DNA from 3 places in the Chryseobacterium sp. C3 genome. Region 1 is predicted to be linked to each of the others. Evidence: riboswitches for the same ligand, from Rfam matches in the RefSeq annotation. Region 1 holds a riboswitch; each other region holds the start of a gene.
The links. A riboswitch is a leader RNA that binds a small molecule or an ion and turns the genes downstream of it on or off. The one in region 1 is predicted to bind cobalamin.

Region 1 (5,958 bases):
TAAACTGGAAGACTGGATTTTTACACCTTATTATTCTTTGTTTGAACCAGCCATTCCGGATTCCGGATATAGTTCTCAGTATGACCAGGAATATCAGTCGGTAAGGAATGTCTTTGGAAGAGTGGAAGCGGACAGAGAATATGCAAAAGAACTTTTAGAGTTTATCAATTCCGCAGATTTATCGAAAGTACAGAATCCTGATTTCTGGAAGTTTGCAAAAGCTGAACTTTTGTTTATGACGAAAAATTATTCTGAAAGTCTGAAGCAAATAAATAATTTGGAAAGAACGTTGCCGGCAGATTCTAAAATCCGGGAAAATGCAGAGCAGATCAAGGCATTAAATCTTTTTGCAAATCAGACTTACGGAAAAGCTGTAATTCCTGCTGCTGCAAAAGAAATTATCATTAAAAACAGAAAAAACGAACGGTTTATTTTTGCACTGGGAAGAGAACTGGAATATCTCGGAAATACGGATGATGCAGCACTTTTGTATGCTTCTCTGAATGAGAGGTTAAACAGTCTGGTTTATTTCAAATCGTTAAAAAGTGACCATCATACTTACGGAGATTATTTTGTAGATTATTTTAATTACATCGATGCAGTCTATTCTCCTGAGCAGGTGCAGAGTTTCATTAAAAAGACTGAAAAAGTAAATTCCGGAAACGATTTGTTTTTCAATAATTTTAAAATGAAACAAAAGTCGGTTAATAATCTGTACGATCTTCTGGGAACAAAATATATAAGACAGAATAAACTGAATTCAGCCTTACATATATTTAAAAAACTGGGTGCAGAATATTATGAAGCACAGAATACACTTTGGGAGAATAATGGAAAAGACAGCTATTCTTCTTCAGGTAAAATTTTTGATCAGAATCCTTTCTATCATCTAAAATATACTCCGGATTTTATTGAGGAAAGAGAAAAATTCAGAGTAACTAAATTATCTGTAACCAAAAAACTAATCGAATATCTCGGCAAAGCCAATAATCCACAGGAAAAAGACAGGGATTATTACTATTTTCTGGTTGCCAACTGTTACTACAACATGTCACAGTATGGGAATGCGTGGATGATGAGAAGATATTTCGTAAGTTCAGCAGGAAATTTTTCTATCCGTGAAGATAATGAGGAATTTAATACGGCTGGTCTGGCAAAATTATACTACGGAAAAGCTTTGGAAAATGCGAAAACTGAAAAATTCAAAGCGTTATGTCTCAGAATGCAGGGAAGGTGTGAAAATTATAATTATGATTTTAATGGTGAGGAAAATTCTGACCGTTTTTCCCGATCTGACGAATATGAAGACAGAAGACTTGAAAAAAACAGATATTATCAGGATCTTAAAAGTAAATATGCAGGACAGTATGAAGATATGATGAGCGGATGCGAATTTTTTGAGGATTACTTTAAGGCAAGGCGTTAAATAATTACGGCGGAGCTTTCAGCTCCGCCGTAATTATTTAATATTATTTCAAAAAAAATTAATTCATATAAGCGGCATTAGATCCGATTCCTGTTACGAATTTTTTCAGAACTGTTCCTGAAGTGTTATATACTGTAACTTCAGATGGAGCGGTAAAACCTTTTACATCGGCTGCAAAGATTTTTCCGTCTTTTACAGAGAAGCCATACAGCGTAAAATATTGTCCTCCGTCTACAAAATTATTGATTAGAGGAGCAGAAGGAGCCGTTGTCGAATTCATATCCATTGTATAAATCTTGTTCGAAGAAGTAAAGTAATATTTTCCACCATCAATTTCAAGATTTCTTGCATTGGCGATACCAGTTAAAGTCGTAGTTTTTGTAATCGTTCCTGCAGGAGAAATTTCATAAATGTAAGAATTAGATGCTCCTGAAGCAATTACATACACATTGTTATTGTAACTGATGGTTTTTTCGATCTCACCGTTAGGAACAGCAACCGTATTAATGATCTCATTGGTTGAAGTATTGATTCTCGTAAGCGTACTTCCATAGCTGTAAGTAGCATTCTGCACAAATACTGTTCCTCCTGCTTCTACCACTCTTTCCGCTGTAGAAGTGGAAGCGAAAGGAATTTTCTTCACAAAAGAAAGATCAGAAAGCTTGTAAACATTCACATATTTTCCTCCGTTATACTTATCGTTGGAAACATAAAGATTTCCGTTGCTGATCGTCATGTATCTCGGGTTATCCAACTGAGCCGTAATTTCTCCGGTTTTTTTGAAATTATAACGGTTAACAACCTGTACTTTATTCGAATTGTTCAGAAGCAAAAAAGCCCTGTCATCACTGAATGTGATCGTCTGCAAAACATCACCCAGATTTTCGTTGTTATTTTTCTTATAAATATCGTTTTCCAATACAGAAAGATCTTTAGAAATAAAAGAAACACTCGCTGTAGGTGTTCCGAAGTTACCTTCATTCGCAATAAAATATCCGTTTTCATAATCACCTCGCGACGGCATTACATATTCATCATCACTACATGAAACATTAATCACAAGGATCAAAGCCAGTAAAAGCTGAAAAAGTCTGTTGAATTTCATAATATAATAATTGATTTTAAAAATTTAAGTTGATGTAAAAACTGTAGTTTCTTTTAGGTAATGGATAATAAGCCATCGTTTCATAGATCTCGTCGGTAATATTATTTACCCTCAATCCTAAAGTATACTTTTTGGCAACAGTTGCAGACAATCCTGCATTCAGGACGAAATATGGTTTTATAAGATAATCGTTATTCTCATCAGAAGTGGTAAAAGTCTTACCCGTAAACATTCCCTGAACATACAGATTCATAAATCGGTACTGATAATCTGCATTCCCGAAAACCTTATGAAGAGGAACATACATCAGCTGATTTTTCGTCTCAAGATCTACAGATCTCGTATAGCTGTATCCCGTATTTATTTTTAAAGAATGTTCCTTTGAAAACTTTTGCTGAAACCCAATTTTAGACTCAAGACCATATGACTCAACATTTCTTACGTTTCTTGGTGACCAATATCCCATAGAAGTGGGAATCCATTGGATCATATCCTCTATTTTCATGTAATAAGGCGTGAGACTCAACATGAATTTTCCGAACGCCAATTCGTGGCTCATTTCAGTCTGCAAAGACGTTTCAGATTTCAGATCTAAATTTCCACCCGGATTCCAGTAAAGATCATTAAAAGAAGGAAACCTGAAATTCTTTGAAAAACTTGTCCCTAAACTGTACCAGTCAGAAACCTTCCATTTGCCTGAAAAAGAATAGAGTAAAGGCGATTCTATATTTTCAATAAAATCCTTCTTGATTCCGGCTTCCAGTCTCAGCTTTTGGGTAGGGAAATATCTCAACAATCCTGCAACAGAATAAATATTTCTTCTTACATTCTCAATTCCGGGTTGATAGCCTTCTCCTTTATTGATCTGAAACTCCCCGATAAGATTAACATTCAGTTTAGGCGTGATGAAATAATTGAAATCATCTTTAAAAATCAGGATTTTTCCCGTTCCGCCACTGGTTTTAGGAGCTTCAAACACTCCGAAATACTGGAAATTTTCTTCCGTGTAAGCCGCTTTCAGACTGTTTGAGATCGATTTCGAATTCACATCGTGGGTAAGAAGGCTTCGGAAAGTCTGCGCTGCATATTTCGTACGATTGCCGTTTTCCGTGAAGATCGGATAATTCTGTTCCGCGTCGTACAACTGGCTTTGCCAAGAAATTTTCTGATTTCGGGCAATTTTGTAACTGAAGCCAATGTTCGCTGTACCGTTAAAATATTTACCGTTTCGGTTGATATACTGCTTTTCAGGAACCTCATAATTATTTTGACTGATGAAATAATTTCCGGATGCCTTAAAACTGAAATCCGCATTGCTGAAAGAAGTTTTGAAATAATTCTGGAACGTCTCATAAGAAGCCACTTCACTATGTAAAGTTGCATGAAAACCCTCATTAAATTTCAGCTCATTGTTAAGGTGAATACTTCCTCCGATCGCTCCGCTTCCGTAAAGCACACTTCCGCCGCCAGCTTTCACTTCAAGCGCATCGTAGCCGAAAATCGCGATATTATTAACATCTCCCTGTCCTAAAAGAACAGAATTGATGTTAATCCCATTCCACACAAAAGCAGTCTGCTGCGCCGTTGTTCCCCTGAAAGAAGGTGAAGAAACCGCACCGCGGCCATTTTCCTTAATATAAACAGGCGACTGAAAACGTAACGTTTCAGATAGATTAGCGGAATTTTTTTCGATGTCTTTGGGAGTAATTGTAGTAACCGGATGAAAAAGTTTTGCCTTATTCATCTGATTGTCAAAAACATAAACGGTGTCAATAGTTTTCTCCTGCGCGTAAAGAAAACAACCGTATGATGCAAAAAGCAGTACTAAAGATCTTTTTAATGCCATTCCTATTTTACTTTTCCTCCGAAAGCAATGTTTTTAAGATTACATTTTGGCAGGTCTCCTGACTTTCGCTTTCTACACCTTCCCGTTTTCACAGTGGTTTATCGTAGAAATCTTATATGCGATTTACAGTTGCGGGGACAGTTTGGGATTTTCGCCCAATTCCCTTTTCATTCCAAATTAATGGAAACCAAAATTTTTGCAAAGATAACTTTTTTAATTTATTGACAAAAAAATACCCGTTAAGTACCTTTTTAATAAAACAATGATTTGTTGCATTACATACGAAAAACAATTTCAGGAGCTTTTTCCAGCTTTCGCTACTCGCTTTTTTTGGATTCGGCGGCGGCTTTTGCCGTCGCCGAATCCAAAAAAGAGCTCAGACATGCCGCTCAATCTGGGCTAGGAAAATAAAACCGCAGAAAATAAAAATTTTTATACAATTCAGATTCTATTGAAAGATAAATAATTATTTTCAGCCAGAATTATTTAAAATGTATTAAAAACTTACTTTAAGTTTCTTTAAATTCATTTTAAATTTAGCCGCAAAAAAGACAAAAGACTTTATTGAATTGATTTGAAGTATTTCAAAAGTCTGCAAAGAGAAAAAATCTCTGATTTTTTAAACTTATGTGCTCTTTTTTTTCCATTTCAAGGATTAAACTTAAAAAACTAAAGTGTTTAAATCTTTTGCATCCTTTTGTGGTAAAAAGCATAAACAAGTTTTTTAATTACTTTAAAATAAGCATCACTAAGGAAGAAAATCAAAGATTTTCAAAAACTAATGGGTTCTTCTATTTTAAATACGCATCATTCAAAATCTCATGTGACTTATGTGATGAAAGAAAGTCCCTTCTTAAAAAACTTTCCCTTAAATAAAAGTCCAAACAGAAGTTAAGAGTTTGTTTAAACTTGTTAAAATAAAGATATTCTTATTGAAAAAAACTAAGGTGAAAGGTTTGATAAAAGTTCTATTCTTTTAAGACGCAAGGAGAAAATCAAAAATTATCTTTTATAATGCTGATAAAATTTTATCGCAGATAAAATCCTTGCGCCTTAAAGCATACTATCTTAAACAACTTTGTGCCTTTGCGAAAATCCAACCTTGAATTCTTATTTACTATTATTTAAACATTTTAAAAGTCTGTTTAAACTTTATTTAACCGCAAAAGTCACAAAAGATCTACTAAATTTTTTACTTAATTGAATATCCGTTAAACAACCTATTACTATGCACTGATATGAAAATCAATTATTTATAACAGGCACTTCGACAAGCTCAGTGTGACACCTCTAATACTAAACGCTTGATTTCTAGCGATGTCAAGCTGAGCCTGTCGAAGCTTTAGGTTAATAAACGGACAATCAATTACTTAAAGTTGATTATTATAAATAAAAAAGAAAACAATAGTTTTTAAAAATCTTTGATTTTTATTCTTTTGAGCGCTTTGATTATTCAGGAAATTCACTTTAATATTATCTTTTGTCCCTTTTGCGGTTAATTCTGAAATTAGTTTAAACAAGTTTTAACTATAAAAAAGTACCGTCAAAATAAAACGGCAGAAGATCCTTAATAGAATGTAC
Region 2 (5,958 bases), on a different contig from region 1:
TACCTCTGTTGCAGTAGCCGAAGGATCCATCCCTGCCATTACAGTTGCAGTGTAAGCTACTTTGGAGGTTGTGGAAGTATCAATCCAGGAATAGTATCGATATTCCGGTCCGCTATTAAATGCGTTATAAATCCCCGGATTTCCCCAAGCGCCTGCATTAGAAGTGGATAATGATCTCCATGTATTTCCGTCTCCACCACCCGGAGTTTGTGACGGAACTACTAAACTTCCTCCGGCATCAGTAATCTGTCCTCCATAAAATGTAGAGTAATTCCACATAATGGTTTTGGATGTACTGGAGTTATTTCGCAACAGTACGTTGTTTTCTGCTCCACTTGCAGTAGAAGTTGTGTTATTGGTAGCAGTAGCGGTAGCATTCTGAATAGAGTGTCTCATAAAAACTTTTACTGTGTAAAGACCATCCGGTGTCTTTGCTTCTACTACAAATCCTTTTACTCCCGTGTCCGGATCTGTTACAAATTTCATATAATCCATAACCGCTACTGTTTTAATATCAGCATTCACCTGAGTTCCTACAGTAACAGAGCTACAGCCTGTAAGTCCGGAATTTGCGGTAATAAAAGGAGTCAGATCAAATGTAATTCCCACCGGTGACGTTTGCGAAGCAATAGGAGTTCCCTGTACTGCAAATGCTAAAGAACCGGATCCAACCTCAAGCTTTCCGCCGGTAATGGTTGCCGTAACTCCCGGATTTCCTACTGAATATAATGTAATTCCACTATACTGACCGCCGTTTGCTCCGGAGTATGGAATTTTCATCACGGTTCCTGAAGTAATTGTAGTAGGCGTATTTCCATCAATTAACTGCGATGGATCCAATGCAGCAGCATTACAGTTTAAAACAGCAACTGCACCTACCGGAGAAGTGTCTTCCATAAGACGCCACTCGCTTCCGTTCCAGTAAACATACCCGGAATAGCTAAATCCTGAATTTGTTCCTAAATTATACACCAATAATCCTGTTGCCGGATTCGGAATTGTTGTAATATCCGTTCTGGATGTTAAAGCCATTCTTGGAATAAGAAGTCCTTTTTTACTTCCTGAAGAAAGTTGATCCACATTCATATCCAGTATAGCAGAACCATCTGGAGTTACTGTACCAATACCTACACTTCCATTGCTCTTAACAACAAAGTCGTCGGAAGACTGTAAAGCTGTTGGTGCGTTATCCGGATCATTGGTTGTGGCAGAAGAAGATTTTCCGTCTACATGGAATACACCTTGCGGTTTTGTGGTATTAATACCAACCTGAGCGAAAGATTTAAATCCCAAAACAGAAACAGCCATGAGAAGAAATAATTTTTTTTTGTTCGTCATAATATATGTTTTTAAAGGGGGTTATCAGATATTTATATTATCAATATTTAAAGATTAAATTTTTATTGTAATTTTGCTAACTGAAAAACACATTGCAAATATAGAGTCACATTTTTGAGTAGAAAACAAGAGATAAATGATAAATGACTTTTCATTGCAACTAATATAAAAAACTGATAATCAACGTATTTAATAAATGATTTTCTGAATTTTATTATATTAGAACATTATGGGGAAAAAAAATACTGAAATTGAAGTGCTGGATCTGAAAAGAGAACTCGCTAACCGATATATTTATGTACTGGCTGTAACTTTTATTACATGCATCCTGATTTTTTCATTTTACATGAAAGATCCGATAATGGTTTACTACCTCATCGGAGGTTTTTTTTCATTACTCCTTCCTTTTTACATATTGGGAAATCATTATGATCTTCTTAAAGTCGTGAAGGTTTTCATTCTTGTAATGCCTCTTTACAACTTGTTTATAGTATTCAGGTTCTGGAATATTTCAGTCTGCAGTTTAATATGGATTGTAGCCCTGCCCTTTTGGGCAAATATCTTTTTTTCGAAAAAAGAAGTGGTTATCTTCACGGTATATGCTATTTTTCTCATAAGTTTTTGCTGCATATTTGCCGGAAACGACTATTTCGGGTATCCTTTTAATGATCTTAAGAAAGGAAACCTCACAGACGCTTTTATATTTACTGTTAACCTTATACAGATATTTTTAGGAACATATTATAAAAGCCTGATTCAAAATATAAAGAGTAAAGAGGTAATTATTGAGAAAAAGGTTTCTCAGCCTGCTGCTCCTGTTGCCGATAAAGATTTGCAACTTGCAGAAAATATTTTTGAGAAAATAGATCAGGAAGTTATTGGTAATAAGTTATTCAGAAATGCAGATTTAACGATTTCCGAGCTCAGCAGTACAATTAAAGTGAATAACAATTATATTTCCAAAGCCATAAAAATCAACGGATTCGATAATTTTAATCATTACATCAACACACATCGTGTGGTATACGTAAAGAATAAACTTCATAGTGATGAACTGAAAACGATGACTTTGATGCATATCTACTCTGAAGCAGGATTTAAAAATCAGTCAACTTTTAATAAAGTATTTAAAAAAATAGAAGGGGTAACTCCAAGTGAATATATACAGAAAACCAGTACAAAGGTTTCATGACGGCATTTTAAGTTTAAATTAATCAGTTTACTTTTATACTTTGAAAAGTTTAAACAAATTTTAATTTATATATTTGAAGCGTCAAAAAATTTCATGATGATGTCTCTACGTAAAGCATTTTATCTTTCAGTTTTCAGTGTTTTTTCTTTTGCATTGGCGAAAGGTCAGAATAAAGTTCCTTTCGGTGTTGTAAAAGCTGAGGAAGGTTATGCCATGGTGCGTGTTCATAAAGACGATTACCGAAAAATCGTTGATAAGATCCGTATGAAAACAGGAGATGTTTTTATTTATGAAAAACCGGCTCCGGGAGAAACAGAATGGATCTGGATAAAATATCCTGAAAAAGAGGATACAGAAAAACCTTTCGTACGATACGACAGCATCACCAAAGAAGGAATGGTAAATAAAAACCGCGTGGTTTTTGTTGATAATTTACCAAAATTTACCCCTTCAAAATCGAAAAACGGAAAATCTCTGATCTTTACAGACGACACCAATCCTAAAATTCCCGGAAACCAAAGAACAAAGGTTATTATTGACGTTTACCCTTCTTATGCACACATTAAGAAACAGGAAAAAGACGCCAATGGAAACATTACTAAAGTTGACAAAGTAAAAGCCTGGGGCGTAGGAAAGGAATTGCCTGAAGGTTTAACCGAAATAAAATCTGTACGCGTTCAGCAACCGGGAAGAGGTTCTGTTTTTGTAAGAGATGCTATTAAAAATATGTTTCAGCCAACGATGGATTTCAATAATGTGGGTGTAACTGCAATTGATAACGATCATATTTTTCTTTATATGATAAATGGCTCCGGTGAAAACCGCTATACAACAATCTGGACGATCAAACAGGGAAAAGCTGAAAGCCAGATCATTTATAAAACTCCCGAATAATTCATTAATTATCATTATTTTTGTACCCGAAAAGCATGAGTATGGGCTCTTTTCCAGGCTGTGACTTTTCAGGAAACTGGTTTTGCTTAACTGCAGATTAAAAGGGAATCGTGTGAAAATCACGAACTGTCGCGCAACTGTAAGTAACTAAAGTCTTTATAAAAAAATCCACTGTGTAATTCATGGGAAGGGAATAAAGATGTTACAAGTCAGGAGACCTGCCTTTTTCTTAATAACAAAAAACTTTCGCGATTTGAAGTTTGTTGATCTAATGGACACTCAGAGATTTCTGTCTCTGCTTTTTCTATTGTTCTTCTATTTTTCATTTCGCTTTAATTAATAATGATATATGACTACAGAAGAAAGAATTGAAGCATCTGAAACCCGAATTTTCAAAGCGGTTTTCCCGAACACAACCAATCATTACGATACGCTTTTCGGAGGTACAGCCATGCAACTGATGGATGAAGTGGCTTTTATTGCTGCCACCAGATTTGCAAGAAAACGCGTGGTAACCGTAAGCAGCGATAAAATTGATTTTAAAAGGTCTATTCCTGCCGGAACCATTGTAGAGCTAATCGGAAAAGTGGTTCATGTCGGAAAAACGAGTATGAAAGTAAATGTGGAAATTTTCACGGAACAGATGTATTCGTATGAAAGAGAAAGAGCAATCGTAGGAGATTTTACTTTTGTAGCGATTGATGAATTCAAGAAGCCAATTCAAATATTATAAAAAGGTTCCGGCGACCTTCGGTCGCCGGAATCCAATATTTTCAATGTTCTTTAAAGCGGTTTCGGCGGGCTTTGCCCGCCGAAACCTTTCTATTTCAATACCTTTTCAGTTTCCAGATTTTTCAGCAAGAGTAATTGAAAAGCCTCTCCCAGTTCATCGGAAGCTCTTACAATGGCATTTTCCAACATATTTCTGATTTGCTTTTCTGTAACGCCGGCTTCTGTCCAGCTCTTTCCTGAAGTGTGGGAATTTAAAATAAAAGGCATAATGCGGTCGATCGCGCAGGCGAAAATTGCATCAGGAGTCTGCTCTTCCTCAAATTCCAGCCAAAGATTAAAAAATTCAGAACGCAGCGGCTCATCTAAAATTCCGAAGATTTTCTGAGCTGAAACTTTCTCTCTTTCAAATTTTCCTGCCATTGCCGCTTCATCAAATAAGAAAGTATCTCCTGCTTCAATTTCTACCAGATCATGGATAGACAACATTCTGATTACTCTTAATAAATCGATATCTGCTCTGTTCTTTGCATATGGGAAAAGGATCTGCGCCAGAATAATAATCTGCCATGAATGTTCCGCTGTATTTTCTCTTCGTGAATCGTCTGCATTGTAATTTCTTCTTTGTACGTTTTTCAGGGCATCAACAGCCAGAATAAAATCGATTTCTTTTTGTATTTTCATTGTATATAATTATTTTGAGACCATTTATTTCTCAATCACTTAAAAAAAGTTTTGACAATTTTTCACTTAAAAGATTCACATTTCTAAAAAAATATCAATTAAAAAGATCCCAGACTTTTATGCTTATGAGAATACTATTTATTTTGATAATGAGTTTATGATAAATCTTTCGGCTGCTTTATGGTTAAAATTTAAAAAGCATAAAATTAAAGCGAGTAAAATGGCAATACAAAAATAAGACTTTTAGCTTTAAACCTATTCTAATTCACAGATTAGTATTACTTTTATTATAAATATTTTACATGACTCCAAATTACAATTATCCTACAGAAATTAAAGGAAAAAGAAAACTGTACTCTCTTTTTTATGGTGTAAATAATCCCTTAAAAGTCATCAGCGGAAATCATAACATTGCCGGAGACACTTTCCATCTAAAAGCCAGTGTAACAAATACTGATTTTATCTTTTCTCAGGATAAAGAATTTATTGAATATGTTCTAAAACAAAACCATAAAAACTATTCTAAATCTGATATACAATCGGTTGTGTTAGGAAAATATCTCGGGAAAGGACTTCTTACCAATAACGGAAAAGACTGGCTGAAACAGAGACGCATCATCCAGCCGGGATTCAGTAAGATCAAAATCTCCGGTTTAATCGGCATTATGGAGAATGAAATTCATAAAGCATTTCAGAATTTTCCTCAGGAGCCGGAAACTGATTTATATGATTTTTTCCACACACTGGCTTTCAACATTGTTGCGAAAACACTTTTCAGTTCGGATATTGATGAGGAAAGTGTGAAAGAGCTGGGAAAAATCATTACCGAAGTTCAGGAAGTCTTTGCCAAAGAAGTAAGAATACCTTTGTATACGCAAGTGATAAAAAGTCTTGGAATAATGGATAAAATAATGAAAAAAAATAATGAAGGGAAAAATATCATTAAAAATGTTCTGGATAAAAGAAGAAGCTCAGGTGAAGAAAAAAATGATTTGCTGGATATGCTTATTCAGGCACGTTATGAAGACACACAGCTTCCAATGTCTGATGAACAGCTAATTGATGAAATGCTCATTCTTTTCATTGCAGGACACGAAACCACTGCCAATGCATTAAGCTTT
Region 3 (5,958 bases), on a different contig from region 1:
TATTTTCGAAAACTGTAAGTTTTTGATTATAAATAAATTAATTAAACACGTTTTCAAAATGATATTTAAGAGCATTTTTATCAGGATAACCTTCCAAAATATTTGGTAAACTAAGTATTTTATTGTGCATTTGAGCATAATAAGTGTCTGTTAAAATTTTATCACTAACTTGAATAAGATAATTTTCAGGATCTACACTTATAAGTCCTAAATCAAATAGTGTATGAATATCAGTACGCATTAAAATTCCATTTTGTATCTTATTTGTTTCAGAGCCTTTAAAGCTAAAAATATGCGCAGCTTCTAGCATATCTGTAATCTCGCAATCTGTAAAAGCACATTTGGAATTATAAATATTAAGAAGTTTATTCCTGAATTTTTTTTGTCCTCTTCTTGCATGAATTTGTATAGCAATTTTTTTTCTATCATCAATTACATTATTCATATCAAAATAATCAATTTCTCTTTCATTTACTGTAGAATTTAGATAGTCGTTGGGGTGTAAATATTGAGAAGTATTAATTAATTTTAAATTATAAAGACATAGGCTTAAGGATTTATTTATATGATTTTCTATTTCAGAATCTTTAGCCAAAGCATAATAAAATTCTTTAGGATTTTCATAAACATTATTATACTTAGTATTAGAACTTCCTCCATCAATATCAATTTCAGGAATTTTTCTAGCTTGTTTTCTGATCTTTATATTTAATCCTTTAGGATTTGTCTTTGATTCTGCGCATCCTATAACAGCTCCTTTTCCAGATTTATCGAAGCATATAGCAACATAAATCCCATTAGAAACTTTTTGGTTGGGAGGAAGAATACAAATATGTGAAATATTAGGAAAGTTTGCGGCTCCTTTTGAAACTTCGATTCTTAGATCGATACCTTCGAATTTTAGATATTTTTTTTCAAGTTGTAATTTGAGATTATTCAGCGCTTTTTTAACATCATTTAGAATAGGATTATTTGTTTTGATTGCTTTGGCAGAAAATACCGGATATTTTTGTCTAAACTCACAGATTTGATTAAAATAATTAGTCATTAATTTTTTTTAACTAAACTATATTTTTTTAATCAATAAAGCAAATTGAGTTAAAATTATTAACAAAAAATACAAGAGCCTTTCGGCTCTCGTCATCTAATATTTCAATTTTTCTTTCTTCAAAAAACTTTCACTCGCTTCCCTTGAAACCTCCACCATTGCAATCAACGCTTTTTCCGTTTCATCCCAATGACGGGTTTTCAAGCCACAGTCGGGATTTACCCAAAGTTGCTGTGCTGGAATAACTGCTTGTGCTTTTTTCAGCAATTCTACCATTTCATCTTTCGATGGAACTCTCGGCGAATGAATATCATAAACTCCCGGTCCTATTTCGTTCGGATATTTGAAATCAGCAAAAGCATTCAGCAGCTCCATCTGGCTTCTGGAACATTCAATCGTAATAACATCCGCGTCCATATCGGCAATATTCTGAATGATATCATTAAATTCTGAATAGCACATATGTGTATGAATCTGCGTCGCATCTTCCACACCGCTCGCTGAAATTCTGAAAGCTTCCACTGCCCATTGAAGATAATGCTGCCAGTCAGATTTTCTTAATGGAAGACCTTCGCGAATTGCAGGTTCATCAATCTGGATAATTCTGATTCCTGCTTTTTCCAAATCATTCACTTCGTCGCGAATAGCCAGTGCAATTTGTTTGCACGTTAAAGATCGCGGCTGATCATCACGCACAAAAGACCTTTGAAGAATAGTTACTGGTCCTGTTAACATTCCTTTCACCCATTTTTTCGTTAAAGATTGCGCATATTCAGACCAGTAAACCGTCATCGGATTCGGTCTGTACACATCTCCGAAAATAACAGGAGGTTTCACACAACGGCTTCCGTAGCTTTGAACCCAGCCGTTTTGCGTAAACACAAATCCTGATAATTGTTCTCCGAAATATTCTACCATATCATTTCTTTCAAACTCTCCGTGAACCAGAACATCAATTCCTATTTCCTCCTGCCAACGGATCGTTCTTTCAGTTTCTTTTTTCAGCAGATCATCGTATTGTTTGGCATTCAGTTCACCCTTTTTAAATTTTGCCCTCCAGTTTCTAACTTCTTTAGTCTGTGGAAATGAGCCAATTGTAGTTGTAGGGAATAAAGGAAGGTTGAGAATATCCTGTTGAGAAATTTTTCGCATGCTGAAAGGTTTGTTTCTTTTAGCATCTTCCTCGGTAGTTACATCTACACGATCCTTCACTTCGCTGTTATGAATGAGAGGTGATGTTTTGCGGCTTTCAATGGCTTTTTTATTTTCAGCTAAAAGCAGGAGTGTGGAATAATCCGGATTTTCTGCGGCTAATTTTTTCAGGGTAACCGTTTCAGAGACTTTCTGTTTAGCAAAAGCCATCCATTGTTTAATTTCGGAGGATAAAACACTTTCGTTGTTCTCCAGATCAAGATCAGAAGGGCTGTGAAGCAATGAGCAGGAAGGAGCAATTAAAATTCTCTCCAAGCCTATTTTATCTGTTGCCTGTCTAATGAGGCGTAGAGATTTTTCGAAATCATTTTTCCATATATTTCTTCCGTCAATTACACCTAATGAAAGATGCAATGTTTCCGGAATTACTTTTAAAACTTCCTCCAACTGTTCCGGACTACGAACCAGATCGAGATGCAGCACATTTACAGGAAGAGAAACAGCAAAAGAAAGATTATCTCTTAAACCTTCAAAATAAGTAGCTACAATGATTTTCAGATGAGGAAACTGTTTTCTTATTTCGGTATAAATCAGACTGTAAGTTTCTTTTGATTTTTCATCCAGATCTAATGCTAAAAATGGTTCATCAAACTGGATGTATTCTGCTCCGTGAGTTTCAAGCTCTTTAAGAATCTGAATATAAACAGGAAGAATTTTCTGAGCCAGCTCCAGCTTATTGAAACCTTCCTCCTTTTCTTTCCCAAGCAGAATATAGGTTAACAAACCTATGATCACCGGTTTTGCATTTATTCCCACTTGTTTAGCATCCAAAAATTCGTTGATAATTTTACGGGAGAACAGCTTAAATTCCTGATTTTTATGGAATTCCGGAACAATGAAATGATAATTGGTATCAAACCATTTTGTCATTTCCATTGCAGTAATGTCCAGACCTTCTTTCTGAAAGCCTCTTGCCATGGCAAAATAGAGATCCGTTTCAGATTTTTTAAGAGCAATCTCTTCATAACGTTCAGGAATAGCGCCTAAAGTTAACGTCATATCCAAAACCTGATCGTAAAAAGAGAAATCATTACACGGAATAAGATCAATTCCTGCTTCCTGCTGAAGCTTCCAATTGTTTTGTCGGATATTTTTCCCGACGTCCAGTAATTCGTCTAAAGTGATTTTGCCCGACCAATACTGCTCGCAGGCTTTTTTGAGTTCTCGGTTGCTACCAATACGCGGATAGCCAAGAATGTGCGTTTGCATTTTCTTTAAAACTTTTAAATTAAACAATAATTAATGTGTATAAAAGTTCTTCTGATGCTTCGCAATGCTTTTGCAGAAGGAAATAGAATGGAGAGGTAAAGATACAGTAAGGACGCAATTTTCCCTTTACATAAGAGAATGCTCTGAAATTTTATCGTTTTGCACAAAGCTTTTTTCTCATCAATAAGATGAAAAATTTTTTAACCGTATCTTCTGAAACAGATGCAAAAAACAACTGCTGTATTGATGGTTGGCGAATATTTTTTCATTCTTAAAGTAAGAAATTAATATTAAAAACTTTGCAATTAAAATCAAATTAAAATTTAGATTGCTACGTTCAAAAAAGTATCATCTGTCTGACCAAAAAACTCCAAACCGCGAGAGCATTGTCAATTCGGAATAGGCAGGTCTCCTGACTTGTAACAGCTTTTATCATCCTTCCCGTTTACACAGTGGATATACGTGGATAAAAACCTTTAAAGTATTACTTACAGTTGCGCGACAGCTCGTGATTTTCACACGATTCCCTATTAATCTACTTTACGTAAAACCTTTTCCGTTTGATGAAGTATGTAAAAGAACTGTTTTCTAAACAAATGTAGGAATTATTTGTTTATTTTTTAAGTAATTCAGAAAATTATTCTGAATGAACAATTATTTGGATTTTTTCGAGAATGTATTTTACAATGAACTGTAGTTGCTTATCTCAATCAGATTTAAATCCGGATCTCTGAAATAAACCGATTGTATTTTTCCCAAAGCTCCGGTTCTTTCAACAATTCCTTCGATGATCTCAATATTCTTTTCCTTTAGTTCCTGTAAAACTTCGTGAATGTTGGTTTCGGAAATAAAACAAAGATCCGCAGAACCGCAAGTCGGATGCTTAGCTTTCGGTTCAAATTCTTTTCCTTTTTGATGAAGATTGATTTTCTGATTTCCAAAAGTCAGTGCTTTTCTATTTTCTCCAAAAACTAAGACTTCAAACCCAAGAATAGAGGTGTAAAAATCTACCGTTTTTTCAATGTCTGCAACTGTTAAAACGAGGTGATCTATATTTTTTATTTTCATGTTTGATTTTAAATTATTAAAGACTATTAAAAGGAATTATTTTTTCTTCAGTTAATTTTTTCTTCAGTCGATCAGCATACTGGTGCGCGAAAGTTTCTTTTTCAACTTTAGATAAAGCTGAGTAGTAATCATCGCGAATTTCTTTTGCCTCATAATCTTCATCACTTTCAAAAGGTCTTTCCACAACTTCTAAGTAATGAACATAATGCCCGAATTCATGCAGTAAAGTTCTGTACAATTGGGTATTTCTTGAAGGCTCTAAATTTAACTGAGAAACAAAACTTCTCTTATTTTGTGTAAAAATATGTCCGTCTCCTTTTAATCTTTCAAATTCTTTCTGATCTTCGATGCTTTGTTTTTTAGACCATATTAACTTTTTGTTTAAATCTATTGAGTCTAAAATTATCGCCGGAAAATATTCGTTTTCGTACTCAAAGCTGTAAACAAGTCTTCCCCAAACCGGAGAGATTATTTCCTCCTTTCTTTTCGGTTGGCGTAAAACAATAAACTTTAAATCTCCGTAATCTTCTTTAGGAATATTTTCGATTATCTTTTCAAGATCAGAAACAGAACAGGAGTGATAACAGTTTTCGCGAAGCTCTTCAATGATAAATAAAAATTCGTGTCCATTTATTATTTTAGATTCTTTTTCATGCTTACCAATTCTTTCGTAAAAAGACTTTAATGTTCCGTTAGGTGTTGAAATTTTCAATTTATTATTTTGACTGAAACCTTGATTTTCGGTTCCTATATTTCTGTTTCTTCTGGTCGCATTGTACATTTTCAGAGCGTAATTATTTTTCGAGATAATTTACATCAAACCATCCTTTATTAAAAGTTACTTTTACCGTGTCATTATTCTGAAGATCAAAAATAGATTTTAAACCTTTTGAAACTCTATAGCGGTTAATTTTTTGAAGATCCTCTTTATCATGAATAGAATTTTCATTATTCAGCCAAAAGACTTTCTTTTCTTTATCATGAATTACTTCATAAGTTTTATTGATTTCCGTATTCTTCGTTTTTGAATTGATTAAAAGCAAAGCATTATCCACCAAAGAATGGAATCCGAAATAAAATCCGCTTCCGAATATCATTAAACCCAATAAAATTAAAGGCACAGCCGAAAGCGTAATGCTTTTCCTTGAAATGAAAATAATGATTCCGGCAAGAATGGTAAAAATAAAAACTGTGTATTTCCATGAAAACTCTTTGAAATTTTTTATATCGTCGTTTAAATACAGATCTTTTACAAAGGGTTTGAGAAAAAAATCCTGCAACAAAAGAATGATAATAAAAATAATTACCAAAAAATATTTTCTGAAGAAAGCTTTTGCATTGATATTATGGTTATTAGTCATCACTCTTACTCCGTTCTCTGGAAAATATGTGTCAGTTTAGAATTTTTAATAAAATCCTCA

Region 2: another riboswitch for cobalamin. It lies ahead of H6W53_RS09385 (acyl-CoA thioesterase); the one in region 1 lies ahead of H6W53_RS04930 (TonB-dependent receptor plug domain-containing protein).
Region 3: another riboswitch for cobalamin. It lies ahead of metE (5-methyltetrahydropteroyltriglutamate--homocysteine S-methyltransferase); the one in region 1 lies ahead of H6W53_RS04930 (TonB-dependent receptor plug domain-containing protein).

The regions. Positions count from the first base shown of each region.
Region 1 covers NZ_JACLCU010000002.1:242,374-248,331, forward strand. Annotated here, with positions in the region: gene H6W53_RS04920 (hypothetical protein) at 1-1,426, shown strand, start outside; gene H6W53_RS04925 (DUF5074 domain-containing protein) at 1,485-2,531, opposite strand; gene H6W53_RS04930 (TonB-dependent receptor plug domain-containing protein) at 2,548-4,377, opposite strand; cobalamin riboswitch at 4,408-4,584, opposite strand; gene cdd (cytidine deaminase) at 5,905-5,958, opposite strand, start outside.
Region 2 covers NZ_JACLCU010000003.1:493,421-499,378, forward strand. Annotated here, with positions in the region: gene H6W53_RS09370 (hypothetical protein) at 1-1,338, opposite strand, end outside; gene H6W53_RS09375 (helix-turn-helix domain-containing protein) at 1,568-2,530, shown strand; gene H6W53_RS09380 (hypothetical protein) at 2,624-3,424, shown strand; cobalamin riboswitch at 3,485-3,665, shown strand; gene H6W53_RS09385 (acyl-CoA thioesterase) at 3,774-4,157, shown strand; gene H6W53_RS09390 (HD domain-containing protein) at 4,247-4,837, opposite strand; gene H6W53_RS09395 (cytochrome P450) at 5,140-5,958, shown strand, end outside.
Region 3 covers NZ_JACLCU010000001.1:516,829-522,786, reverse strand. Annotated here, with positions in the region: gene H6W53_RS02390 (HNH endonuclease) at 38-1,048, opposite strand; gene metE (5-methyltetrahydropteroyltriglutamate--homocysteine S-methyltransferase) at 1,145-3,469, opposite strand; cobalamin riboswitch at 3,854-4,039, opposite strand; gene H6W53_RS02380 (VOC family protein) at 4,151-4,537, opposite strand; gene H6W53_RS02375 (hypothetical protein) at 4,554-5,318, opposite strand; gene H6W53_RS02370 (hypothetical protein) at 5,332-5,898, opposite strand; gene H6W53_RS02365 (hypothetical protein) at 5,904-5,958, opposite strand, start outside.